Regions from separate parts of the Cronobacter muytjensii ATCC 51329 genome, predicted to be linked through region 1. Evidence: predicted binding sites of a transcription regulator. Region 1 holds the regulator's gene; each other region holds the start of a gene.

Region 1 (4,190 bases):
AGATGGCGTCAAGCAGCGTGGTTTTGCCCGCGCCGGTCGGGCCGGTAATGGCGAACAGTCCGTTGCTGGCGAACGGCTCGGCGGTGAAGTCGATTTTCCATTCGCCTTTGAGTGAATTCAGGTTTTTCAGCCGCAGGGTTAAGATTTTCATGCCTCGTCTTCCTCGTGCAGGCTCTCCAGCGTGCGGGCGAACAGCGTGCGCAGCCGCGCCCGCTCTGGTTCTTCCAGCGCTTCCAGATCCAGGCGGCGCTCAAACACTTCTTCCACGCCCAGTTCGCTGAGGGTTTCAGTGCTGAGCGTGCCAAGTGCGCGCTCGCGCATCTCGCGGCTGCGACGCAGCAGGACGACTTCCACCGGCAGGCTTTCGGTAAGCTGGCTTATCTGGCGGTGCATGTCGTGCAGGAACTCTCCGGTGTCAATTTCAATATCGAGCCAGACTTTCGGCTCGTCGGGCGCGTCGCGCCACTGTTCGAGCTGGGCGGTGATGGACGCCAGGCTGCCTTTTAAGACCGCCAGCGGCTGGCTGACCGGCACCGGGAGCGCCGTGACGTCGCGCAGTTTGCCGTCGGCGAACTCCACCAGAAACACGCTTTTCTCTTTGCCGGTTTCATCAAAGCTCAGCGCAATCGGCGAGCCGCTGTAGCGGATATGCTCGCAGCCCGCGACCTTCTGGGCGCGGTGGATATGGCCAAGCGCGATGTAATCGGCGGGCGGAAAGCGATCCGCCGGAAACGCGTCGAGCGTGCCTATATAGATGTCGCGTACCGCGTCACTTTTCGTCACGCCGACGGTCGTGAGATGGCCGGTGGCGATAATCGGCAGATTACGCTCGCCGCGAAGCTGGCAGGCGGCCTCGTAGCACTGTTGATAGTGCTGGCTGATGGCCTCCAGCAGTTGCTGCTGTTTTTCGCGCCCCGACTGGCCGCTAAGGCTGCGCAGCACATCGCGCGGGCGCAAAAACGGAATGGGGCAGAGCACCGCGCCGGGCTCGCCGTCGCGCCGGTATAATAAGGTGGCCTGACTTTCCGGCGTCAGCCGGGCGCTGGCGATCACCTGCGTGTTAAGGCAGGCGAGCAGCTCGCGGGATTCATTCAGCGTCGCCACCGAATCGTGGTTGCCGCCCAGCACGATAAGCGGACAGTTCGTCGCCTGCAGTTTGACGACAAAGCGGTTGTAGAGCTCGCGCGCATAGCTCGGCGGCGCGCCGGTATCAAAAATGTCGCCTGCGACGATAATCGCGTCCACCTGATGCTCGATGGCAGCGCCGAGGAGCCAGTCGAGAAAGGCTTCATGCTCGGCGGCGCGGCTTTTGGCATAAAAATTTTGACCAAGATGCCAGTCTGAGGTATGCAGAATACGCATGGGATGCCCTGTGGCGAAAAAGCGAGAAGGGGATTATAAACATCCGGTACGGCGAGTGTCCTGTTTCGTCGCGCCGCGCGGTTTTTTCGCCTGCGCTGACAGGTCATCTTACGGTCATCTTTTTCATAAATCTGTCATAAATCTGACGCATAATGGCGCCGCATTACATTCTGTTTACTTTATTTAACAGGGCTAATCATGGCGAGACGTATTCTGGTCGTTGAAGATGAAGCACCTATCCGCGAGATGGTATGCTTCGTACTGGAACAAAATGGCTTCCAGCCGGTGGAAGCGGAAGATTATGACAGTGCGGTGAATCAACTCAATGAGCCCTGGCCGGATCTGATTTTGCTGGACTGGATGCTGCCTGGCGGATCGGGGATCCAGTTTATTAAACATATCAAACGCGAAGCGCTGACTCGCGAGATCCCGGTCGTGATGCTGACCGCGCGCGGCGAAGAAGAAGATCGCGTACGCGGTCTGGAAACGGGCGCGGATGATTACATTACCAAGCCGTTCTCCCCGAAAGAACTGGTGGCGCGCATCAAAGCCGTCATGCGCCGCATCTCCCCGATGGCGGTGGATGAAGTCATTGAAATGCAGGGCTTAAGTCTCGATCCATCATCGCACCGCGTGATGACCGGCGAAAATCCCCTCGACATGGGGCCAACGGAATTCAAACTGTTACACTTCTTTATGACGCACCCGGAGCGCGTTTACAGCCGCGAACAGCTGCTGAACCACGTCTGGGGTACGAATGTGTATGTGGAAGATCGCACTGTCGATGTGCATATCCGCCGCCTGCGCAAGGCGCTGGAACATAGCGGTCATGACAGAATGGTACAAACGGTGCGCGGTACGGGTTATCGGTTCTCGACCCGTTTTTAAACCCAAAACAGGAGTGTGACGCGTGCTGGAACGGCTGTCATGGAAAAGACTGGTGCTGGAGCTGTTGCTTAGCTGTATTCCGGCGCTGGTTCTCGGGGCGATATTCGGCTATCTGGCATGGTTTTTACTGGCGGCAGTGACCGGATTGCTCATCTGGCATTTCTGGAATCTGCTGCGCCTTTCCTGGTGGCTGTGGGTGGATCGCAGCATGACGCCGCCGCCTGGCAGCGGCAGCTGGGAGCCGCTGCTCTACGGGCTGCACCAGATGCAGTTGCGCAATAAAAAGCGTCGCCGTGAGCTGGGCAATCTTATCAAACGCTTTCGCAGCGGCGCGGAATCGCTGCCGGACGCCGTGGTGCTGACCACGGAAGAGGGCGCCATCTTCTGGTGTAACGGTCTTGCGCAACAGCTGCTTGGCCTGCGGTGGCCCGACGATAACGGGCAGAACATCCTTAACCTTCTGCGCTACCCGGAGTTCACCAGCTATCTGCGCGGCCAGGATTTCAACCGACCGCTGCATCTGGTGCTCAATAACGGGCGTCATCTTGAGTTTCGCGTGATGCCATACAGTGAAGAGCAGTTGCTGATGGTGGCGCGCGATGTCACACAGATGCATCAGCTCGAAGGCGCGCGACGCAACTTCTTTGCAAACGTCAGCCATGAGTTGCGCACGCCGCTGACCGTGTTGCAGGGCTATCTTGAGATGATGCATGAGCAGACGCTCGAAGGGCCGCTGCGTGAAAAAGCGCTGCATACCATGCGCGAGCAAACCTACCGGATGGAAGGCCTGGTAAAACAGCTACTGACGCTGTCGAAAATCGAGGCGGCGCCCGCGATGCAGCTCAACGAAACCATCGATGTGCCGATGATGCTGCGTGTCGTGGAGCGCGAAGCGCAGACGCTCAGCCAGCAGAAGCATACCTTTACGTTTGAGGTGGAACCACAGCTTAAAGTGCTTGGCAACGATGAGCAGTTGCGCAGCGCGATTTCCAACCTGGTCTATAACGCGGTGAACCATACGCCTGCGGGCACGCATATCACGGTGCGCTGGGAGCACACGCCGCATGGCGCGCGCTTTAGCGTGTCGGATACCGGGCCTGGGATCGCGGCGGAGCATATTCCTCGCCTGACGGAGCGCTTTTACCGGGTGGACAAAGCGCGCTCGCGCCAGACCGGCGGTAGCGGGTTAGGACTCGCGATTGTAAAACACGCGCTGACGCATCATGACGCGCGACTGGAGATTGAAAGTACGCCCGGCAAAGGAACGACGTTTTCGTTTCTGCTGCCGGAAAGACTCATTGCCGCCGCGCCTGCCAAAGCGGTTTCTGTAGTGTAACTCGTCACGTCTGCTTTCCGGGGCCAGCCATAAGCTGGCCTTATTCATTTTTTATCCACCTTGCAGCGCTTTTTACATCGTTTGTTGCTTTTTTGCTCGCGCGAATCGCCGGAGGTTTTTTAGGAAATTAGATTTTATCACTGCCCCGAAACTTAGATCTGGCATAAAGGTCTGGTTTTACGATCCCGTCTTGCCTTTAAACGTTATAAGCGTTTAAATTGCGCCCCTGCTATTGCCAGACCGACTGTTTTTGCGTGGTAAACTGAAAAACAATTCTTCGCCAGCGTAATCGGGAAGCATATCCCGCTGTCGCCGTCTGAAATAGCCGCGTTTTCGTCAGGCAACTGACGGTAAAAAATATTTATTTCAACACCACATCCACAGGCAGTAAATCTTATGACCCATCAGTTAAAATCGCGCGACATTATCGCACTGGGGTTTATGACCTTTGCGCTGTTCGTCGGCGCGGGTAACATCATTTTCCCTCCTATGGTTGGTTTGCAGGCCGGTCCGCATGTGTGGACGGCGGCGATCGGCTTTCTGATAACCGCTGTTGGTCTGCCTGTGCTGACCGTGGTGGCGCTGGCGAAGGTCGGCGGCGGCG
Region 2 (4,190 bases), 1.9 Mb from region 1:
ATGATGCGCATGATGAAAGCCGAAGCCGCGGCGCCGGCTTCCGCCCAGGACACTTACGATCAGCAGACTATTCAGTTTGACGATCAGGTGGATGTGGTGTTCGAACTCCAGCCTAGCGGTACGGCGAGCCAGAACGGCACGGCAAATCAGGGAACCGCACCTGCGGCGACCAACGCGCCCTCGCAACAGTAAACAAAAAACCCGCCATCCGGCGGGTTTTTTAATCCTGACGCAATACCTTGCGCCCATACTCCAGCAGCGCGTCGGTGACCTTGCGCATCATGCGGCTCTCCGGCGCGAAGCGGTGCCAGAACAGCATCCGGCGCTGGTACAGCCCTGGCGTGAGATCGATAAGCTCGCCGCTTTGCAGCTCTTTTTCTATCTGAAGATGCGGGATCATACAGCAGGTGGTGCCCTGACGAGCCAGCTGTACGAATGCCTCTGACGAATTCACGATATGGCAGGGAACGCTACCGGGCGGCAGGTCGAAATTCTGCTGTAAAAAGGCCTGGTGCATATCATCCAGATGGTCAAACGCGACGGCGGGCGCTTTCAGCAGCGACGCGCGGTTGACGCCGTTCGGGAAATAGCGATCGGCGAAAGCTTTCGAGGCGACGAACAGATAGTCCAGCGCGCCCAGTTGATCGACGAGACAGCTCGGCAGGGCCTGGGGCTGAATACTCACCGCGCCTACTACTTCGCCACGGCGTAAACGCTCCTGGGTGCGGGTTTCATCTTCCACCTGCAGATTCAGGCGCACGGGCGAATCGGCCAGCACCGGTGCCAGCGCGGGCAAAAGCCAGGTCGCAAGACTGTCGGCGTTGACCGCAAGCGATAACAGCAGCGGCGTCGAGCCGGTTTGTTCGTCGCCCAGCCACTCCTCCTCCAGCAACTCCACCTGACGCAGCAGCGCCAGCAGCTTTTGCCCCTGTTCAGTCGGGCGCGGCGGCACGGTACGGACCAGCAGCGGCTGGCCGAATGTGTTTTCCAGCTGTTTGATACGTTGCGATACGGCGGACTGCGTAATACACAGCTTTTGTGCGGCGCGCTCAAATCCGCGCTCTCTTATCACCGCATCCAGCGCCTGTAGTGTTCTGTAGTCCGGGCGTTTCATCTCTGTGGTGTGCTCCCTGTCTCGTTATCTGTCGCACTATGACATAAATTTGCGATGGATACAGACCCAAACGCAAACATCGGAGCTGTGCCGCAGAATGACTGACCCACTGGGCTGCGGCTTGTTCTATAATGCGCGACAGTTTTCACACCACAGGCAAAACTCTCATGACGCAGGATGAACTTAAAAAAGCCGTCGGCTGGGCCGCGCTTCAGTATGTCGAGCCGGGCACGATTGTCGGTGTCGGCACCGGCTCCACCGCCGCGCATTTTATCGACGCGCTGGGCACCATGAAAAACGAGATTGAAGGGGCGGTTTCCAGCTCTGACGCCTCGACCGAAAAACTGAAAAGCTTAGGCATCACTGTTTTTGATCTCAATGAAGTCGATACGCTCGGCATCTATGTGGATGGCGCGGACGAGATTAACGGCCAGATGCAGATGATCAAAGGCGGCGGCGCGGCGCTGACCCGTGAGAAAATCATCGCATCGGTCGCGCAGAAGTTCATCTGTATCGCCGATGCGTCCAAGCAGGTGGATGTACTCGGCAACTTCCCGCTGCCGGTGGAAGTGATCCCGATGGCCCGCAGCGCCGTGGCGCGCCAGCTGGTGAAACTCGGCGGGCGTCCGGAGTATCGCCAGGGCGTGGTGACCGACAACGGCAACGTGATCCTCGACGTGTACGGTATGACCATTCTCGACCCGATCGCACTTGAGAACGCGATTAATGCGATTCCGGGCGTGGTGACAGTCGGGCTGTTTGCGAACCGCGGCGCGGACGTGGCGCTGATCGGCACGGCGGACGGCGTGAAAACCATCGTAAAATGATCTGACCGGGGCGTCGCGGCGCCCCGCTGAAAAAAAATTTCCCCGGCGTGAAATTTGGTGACATCTCTCACATTTTTGTTTCCATCCTGTTAATCCTTCCGTCATATTTCTGCCATGCCATATTTTGTCCTGCCTTTTATCTTTCCGTGATATTTCTTCAACATCGCGACGCAAACGTTCATATTGCCGGGAACGCAAATTTTGATATGTTGGCAGAAGGCTGGCTTATTTCAGCTTCATAACAGTTCAGACAAGACAGGGTCGGGAAATGGCAAAAGTATCGCTGGAGAAAGACAAAATTAAATTCTTGCTGGTGGAAGGCGTTCACCAGAAAGCCATCGATAGCCTGCGCGCCGCAGGTTATACCAATATTGAATATCATAAGGGCGCGCTCGACAGCGAGCAGCTGAAAGCGTCCATCCGCGATGCGCATTTTATCGGCCTGCGATCCCGTACTCATCTGACTGAAGAGATTTTCGCCGCCGCGGAAAAACTGGTGGCGGTCGGTTGCTTCTGCATCGGCACCAACCAGGTGGATCTGGACGCGGCAGCGAAGCGCGGCATCCCGGTCTTTAATGCGCCGTTCTCTAACACCCGTTCGGTTGCCGAACTGGTTATCGGCGAACTGCTGCTGCTGCTGCGCGGTATTCCGGAAGCGAATGCCAAAGCGCATCGCGGTATCTGGAACAAACTGGCGACGGGCTCTTATGAAGCGCGCGGCAAAAAGCTGGGGATCATCGGCTACGGCCATATCGGCACGCAGCTCGGCATCCTGGCGGAATCGCTGGGCATGAACGTCTTTTTCTACGATATCGAAAGCAAACTGCCGCTTGGCAACGCCACGCAGGTGCAGCATCTCTCCGATTTGCTCAATATGAGCGACGTGGTGAGCCTGCATGTGCCGGAAAATGCGTCGACCAAAAACATGATTGGCGCGGAAGAGCTGGCGCTGATGAAGCCCGGCGCGCTGCTGATTAACGCCGCGCGCGGTACGGTGGTGGATATCCCGGCGCTTTGCGACGCGCTCTCTCGCAAGCATCTTGCGGGCGCGGCGATTGATGTGTTCCCGGTCGAGCCTGCGACTAACAGCGATCCGTTTAACTCGCCGCTGTGCGAGTTTGACAACGTCATCCTGACGCCGCATATCGGCGGCTCAACCCAGGAAGCGCAGGAAAATATCGGTCTGGAAGTGGCGGGCAAGCTCGCGAAGTACTCCGATAATGGCTCTACGCTTTCGGCGGTGAATTTCCCTGAAGTTTCTCTGCCGTTGCACGGCGGCAGCGTTAGCCGCCTGTTGCATATTCATGAAAACCGTCCTGGCGTGCTGACCGCCATTAACCAGATTTTCGCCGAACAGGGCATCAACATCGCCGCACAGTTCCTGCAAACCACCCCTCAGATGGGCTATGTGGTTATTGATGTCGACGCGTCGGAAGAGGTAGCGAACAAAGCGCTGCAAAGCATGAAGGCCATTGCGGGTACTATTCGCGCTCGTCTGCTGTACTAATGCCGTTCGTCGGGCGGCGTAACGCTGCCCGGCCTGCAATATCGGCGCGTAAGCCGGGTATGCGTAACGCAACCCGGCTTTTCTTTTCCTCAGGTTTTTCTTTTACCAAAGCCAGGTTTTACCCGGCGTCACCACCGCGGGTAGTGGAATATCCCACTCTTCCACCGGCAGGCTTTCCACCTGCTGGCAGTCGTGCGCGTAACCGACCGGGAAGAATCCGTGGTCGCGCCAGTGTTGCAGGGTGCGATCGTAAAAACCGCCGCCCATGCCGAGGCGTTGTCCCGTGCGGTCGAACGCGACCAACGGCGTTATCAAGACGTCGAGGCGGTCTAAAGGCAGCACATGGCGTACATCCAGCGCAGGCTCAAGAATTTTCAGACGATTCGTCGCAAGCAGGCTATCCGGCAGATAGCGCAGGAACAAAAGATTACCGGGGCTGAAAGGGTGAAGCACCGGCAGGTAGACCTGCTTCCCGGCGCGCCACAGACCTTCAATCAGCGGGCGGGTGTCGAGTTCACCATCAAAGGAGAGAAATACCGCGACGGTGCGCGCCTCAACGACCGGGGCGAAGCCCAGCATGCGTGCAGCGGCCCGTTCGGCGAAATGCGCCTGTTGTTCGGCCGTCAGCGCGCGGCGCTGTTGACGTATTGTTTTACGGATTTGTTGTCGAAGGTCGGCACTAACAGGAAGTTGCGTCATGGTAGTAAAGGAAGGGGAATCTCCGAGATGCCGCCGCAGGCTG
Region 3 (4,190 bases), 310 kb from region 1:
CGCCGCCGCGCCCGCAGCCCGCATGACGCTGCGCCAGCATCCGGTAACCCTGCTGTTTGCCGACGCGCTCGGCGCGATGCAGTCCCTGAAGGGCATCGGCGCCACCCATCTGCACGCCGGACGCGAGAGCCGCACGCTCACGCGCCGCCAGTTGCGTGCGCTGGAAGAGGCCTGGCCGCGACAGGATGGCCGCTTCCCGCTGACTTACCACCTGATTTCTGGAGTGATTAAACGTGACTGAACGCTGGTTTATTACCGGAACCGATACTGAAGTGGGCAAAACCGTCGCCAGCTGCGCGCTGCTCGAAGCGGCGAAGGCTGCCGGACGGCGCGCGGCGGGCTACAAACCGGTTGCCTCGGGCAGCGAAATGGCGCCGGAAGGGCTTCGCAACAGCGATGCGCTCTCGTTACAGCGACACAGCAGCGTGGCGCTGCGTTACGAGCAGGTCAATCCGCTGACGTTCGGGGAGCCGACCTCGCCGCACATCGCGAGCCGGGAAGAGGGGCAGCCGATTGATTTCGCGGTGATGTCCGCAGGCCTTCGCGCGCTGGAGCAGCAGGCCGACTGGGTGCTGGTGGAAGGCGCGGGCGGCTGGTTTACGCCGCTCACCGACGACGCCACCTTTGCCGACTGGGCGCAGCAGGAGCGTCTGCCGGTTATCCTGGTGGTCGGCGTAAAGCTTGGCTGCATCAACCATGCGCTGCTGACCGCGCAGGCGGTGCAGGCCGCCGGGCTGCGTCTTGCGGGCTGGGTGGCGAACGATGTGCAACCGCCGGGCCGTCGTCATCAGGACTATCTCGCCACGCTGCAACGCCTGCTGCCGGCGCCGATGCTTGGCGAGATCCCGTGGCTGGGCGCGGAGCCGGACGTGACGCCCGCCGCGCAGTGGATTGATGTAGGGAAACTGGCGCGTTAACGCCTCAGGGCGTTATCCAGTGCGTCATGCGCGCATCGGTTAACTGCGCCACGCTGCCGCGGGCCACGGCGCGCCCGCGATGCAGCAGACAGAAGCGATCCGCCACCCGGCGGATAAACGCCAGGTGGCGCTCCACCAGCAGCAGGCTCATTCCCCATTCGCGGTTAAGCCGCACCAGAATATCGCCCAGTCGCGGAATAAATTTCTGCCCAAGCCCGCGCGTCGGTTCATCAAGGATGAGCAGGCGCGGACGCGTCACCAGCGCCTGGGCAAGAGTCAGCTGGTGCGCCACTTCCGGCGTCAGGCGCGAGGCCTGCGCGTGGCGCTCGTCATACAGCGCCGGGAAAAGGTCAAACACCGGCTCCGGCAGGGTGGCTCCGGTCCGGGGCTGCGCGAGCAGGGCGATATGCAGATTTTCTTCGACGGTGAGCTGCGAAAAATAGCGCCGTTCCTGCGGCACATAACCGATGCCCAGCGCCGCGCGCGCCTGCGCCCCGACGCGCATTAACTCCTGCGGCGCGCATCCGGCCTCGCGCCAGAGAATACTGCCGCTTTTCACCGGTAAATGCCCGGCGATGCAGTTCAACAACGTGGTCTTTCCCATGCCCGGCGCGCCGATGACGCAGGTGCACTCCCCCGGCAGTAAATCAAGGCTGACGTCCCACAGGGTATGCTGCGTGCCGTAAAAGTGGTTAACCGCGTGCAGACTTAACATGGCGCTTCTCCTTCAGACAGGGTATCGAAAAACGGCGTTGGCGCGCCGCGCGTAAACGCGGGTCGCGCTCTGACTTCCCCGGTCTGCCCACGCATCCTGCTTCGCTCCCCGGCAAGGACGGGAAGCGGGTGTCGTTCCGGTAACAGGGGTATTGCAATTCTCTTGCCAGCCAGTGAAAACACCTTTGATCGGGCCAGGAATTGAGACTAAACCTAAAGGAGCGCCGGCAAGCCAGTGCGTTATCCTGGCGAAAGCCTGTCGGCGTGCACGTTTTGAGTGCCAGGCTTAGCGTGGTTTTGGTGCAGCGCGGGGCAAAAGCTAAGCAAAAATCTGTGAATGGGATCGCGCCACAGGCGCCCGTCAGAGGACGTAAATATGGCGAAAACCAGGCGGGAAAAATTTTTTCTGAGCCAGACGCGGGGGTTCAGAGTGAATAGCCCACGCGGCGCGCTTTCAGGGCTGGAGGCAGTTATCCACTATTCCTGTGGATAACCTTGTGCATTAGAGTTAGAAAACGCGCCGTAAGCGAGAGCCGATGCGGGTTTCACCCGATCTGGCGCGAAAGCCGTCTTTTATGAAAAATCGTTTTAAATTAGCAGGTTAATTAAAAGCAAGCGCTGAAGGAAAAGTGTCATCTGCTGCAACAAAAGTATCACAGCTTCGCTTGACAAATGTTAAAGGACAAAAAGTTCTGGGGATAACCGCTACCCGGCAGTGTTTTATCTCGCAAGCGGGCAAATTTTCTTCATTCCTGCCGGTAAAAGCGCGACAGAGACAACATCCGCTAACCGGCTACTGATTTTATATCCAGTATTTATCGCTGGCAAAAATCGCTGCGGTGAGTACAATTAACGCTCTGTTCCGCGCGAATCTTCATCAGGTGTTTCTTCATGAGCAAACCGTTCAAACTCAACTCCGCTTTCAAACCTTCCGGCGACCAGCCAGAGGCTATCCGCCGCATCAAGGAAGGGCTGGAGGACGGGCTGGCGCACCAGACGCTGCTTGGGGTGACGGGCTCGGGTAAGACCTTCACCATGGCGAACGTTATCGCCGATTTGCAGCGCCCGACGATGGTACTGGCGCCTAACAAAACGCTGGCGGCGCAACTTTACGGCGAGATGAAAGAATTCTTCCCGGAGAATGCTGTCGAGTATTTCGTCTCCTACTACGACTACTACCAGCCGGAAGCCTATGTGCCGAGCTCCGACACCTTTATCGAAAAGGACGCGTCGGTGAACGAGCATATTGAGCAGATGCGTCTGTCGGCGACCAAAGCGTTGCTGGAGCGGCGCGATGTGGTTGTGGTGGCGTCGGTGTCGGCGATTTACGGTCTGGGCGATCCGGATCTCTATCTGAAAATGATGCTGCATCTCACCAAAGGGATGATCATTGACCAGCGCGCGATTCTGCGTCGACTGGCGGAGCTGCAATATACCCGCAACGATCAGGCGTTTCAGCGCGGCACCTTCCGCGTGCGCGGCGAAGTGATCGATATCTTCCCGGCGGAATCGGACGACCTGGCGCTGCGCGTCGAGCTGTTTGACGAAGAGGTGGAGCGGCTGTCGCTGTTCGACCCGCTGACCGGCACCGTGGATTCCATTATCCAGCGTTTCACCGTCTACCCGAAAACGCACTACGTCACCCCGCGCGAGCGCATCGTGCAGGCGATGGAAGAGATCAAAGTGGAGCTGGCGGAGCGTCGTAAGGTGCTGCTTGAGAACAACAAGTTGCTGGAAGAGCAGCGTCTGACCCAGCGCACCCAGTTCGATCTCGAAATGATGAACGAGCTTGGATATTGCTCGGGCATCGAAAACTATTCGCGCTATCTCTCCGGGCGTGGGCCGGGCGAGGCGCCGCCAACGCTGTTTGACTATCTGCCGGCGGACGGGCTGCTGGTTATCGACGAATCGCACGTGACCATTCCGCAAATCGGCGGGATGTTCCGCGGCGACCGGGCGCGCAAAGAGACGCTGGTGGAGTATGGCTTTCGACTGCCGTCGGCGCTGGATAACCGTCCGCTGAAGTTTGAAGAATTTGAGGCGCTGGCGCCGCAGACCGTCTATGTGTCGGCGACGCCCGGCAACTATGAGCTCGAAAAATCGGGCGGCGAGATTATCGATCAGGTGGTGCGCCCGACCGGGCTGCTCGACCCGATTATCGAAGTGCGTCCGGTGGCGACGCAGGTGGACGATCTGCTGTCGGAAATCCGCAAACGCGTCGCTATCAACGAACGCGTGCTGGTGACGACGCTCACCAAGCGAATGGCCGAAGATTTAACCGAATATCTGGAAGAGCACGGCGAGAAGGTGCGCTACCTGCACTCTGACATCGATACCGTGGAGCGTATGGAAATCATCCGCGACCTGCGGCTGGGTGAATTTGACGTGCTGGTGGGCATTAACCTGCTGCGAGAAGGGCTGGATATGCCGGAAGTGTCGCTGGTGGCTATTCTTGACGCCGACAAAGAGGGCTTCCTGCGTTCCGAGCGCTCGCTTATTCAGACCATTGGCCGCGCGGCGCGTAACGTCAACGGTAAAGCGATTCTCTACGGCGATAAA

The links. Region 1 encodes PhoB, which activates phosphate uptake and scavenging genes when phosphate is short. Its sites were predicted from a motif close to CTGTCATAAAACTGNCNNAT; they were not measured.
Region 2: the regulator PhoB is predicted to act here: its motif matches at 2,167-2,186, upstream of serA (phosphoglycerate dehydrogenase).
Region 3: the regulator PhoB is predicted to act here: its motif matches at 2,271-2,290, upstream of uvrB (excinuclease ABC subunit UvrB).

What each region holds. Positions count from the first base shown of each region.
Region 1 is NZ_CP012268.1:2,970,856-2,975,045, reverse strand. Features, by position in the region: gene sbcC (exonuclease subunit SbcC) at 1-151, opposite strand, end outside; gene sbcD (exonuclease subunit SbcD) at 148-1,362, opposite strand; gene phoB (phosphate response regulator transcription factor PhoB) at 1,561-2,250, shown strand; gene phoR (phosphate regulon sensor histidine kinase PhoR) at 2,273-3,586, shown strand; gene brnQ (branched-chain amino acid transporter carrier protein BrnQ) at 3,983-4,190, shown strand, end outside.
Region 2 is NZ_CP012268.1:458,333-462,522, forward strand. Features, by position in the region: gene AFK63_RS02245 (oxidative stress defense protein) at 1-192, shown strand, start outside; gene argP (DNA-binding transcriptional regulator ArgP) at 221-1,114, opposite strand; gene rpiA (ribose-5-phosphate isomerase RpiA) at 1,282-1,941, shown strand; gene serA (phosphoglycerate dehydrogenase) at 2,210-3,448, shown strand; gene AFK63_RS02265 (5-formyltetrahydrofolate cyclo-ligase) at 3,551-4,147, opposite strand; RNA gene ssrS (6S RNA) at 4,163-4,190, opposite strand, start outside.
Region 3 is NZ_CP012268.1:2,657,838-2,662,027, reverse strand. Features, by position in the region: gene bioC (malonyl-ACP O-methyltransferase BioC) at 1-241, shown strand, start outside; gene bioD (dethiobiotin synthase) at 234-917, shown strand; gene AFK63_RS12295 (ABC transporter ATP-binding protein) at 922-1,632, opposite strand; gene uvrB (excinuclease ABC subunit UvrB) at 2,523-4,190, shown strand, end outside.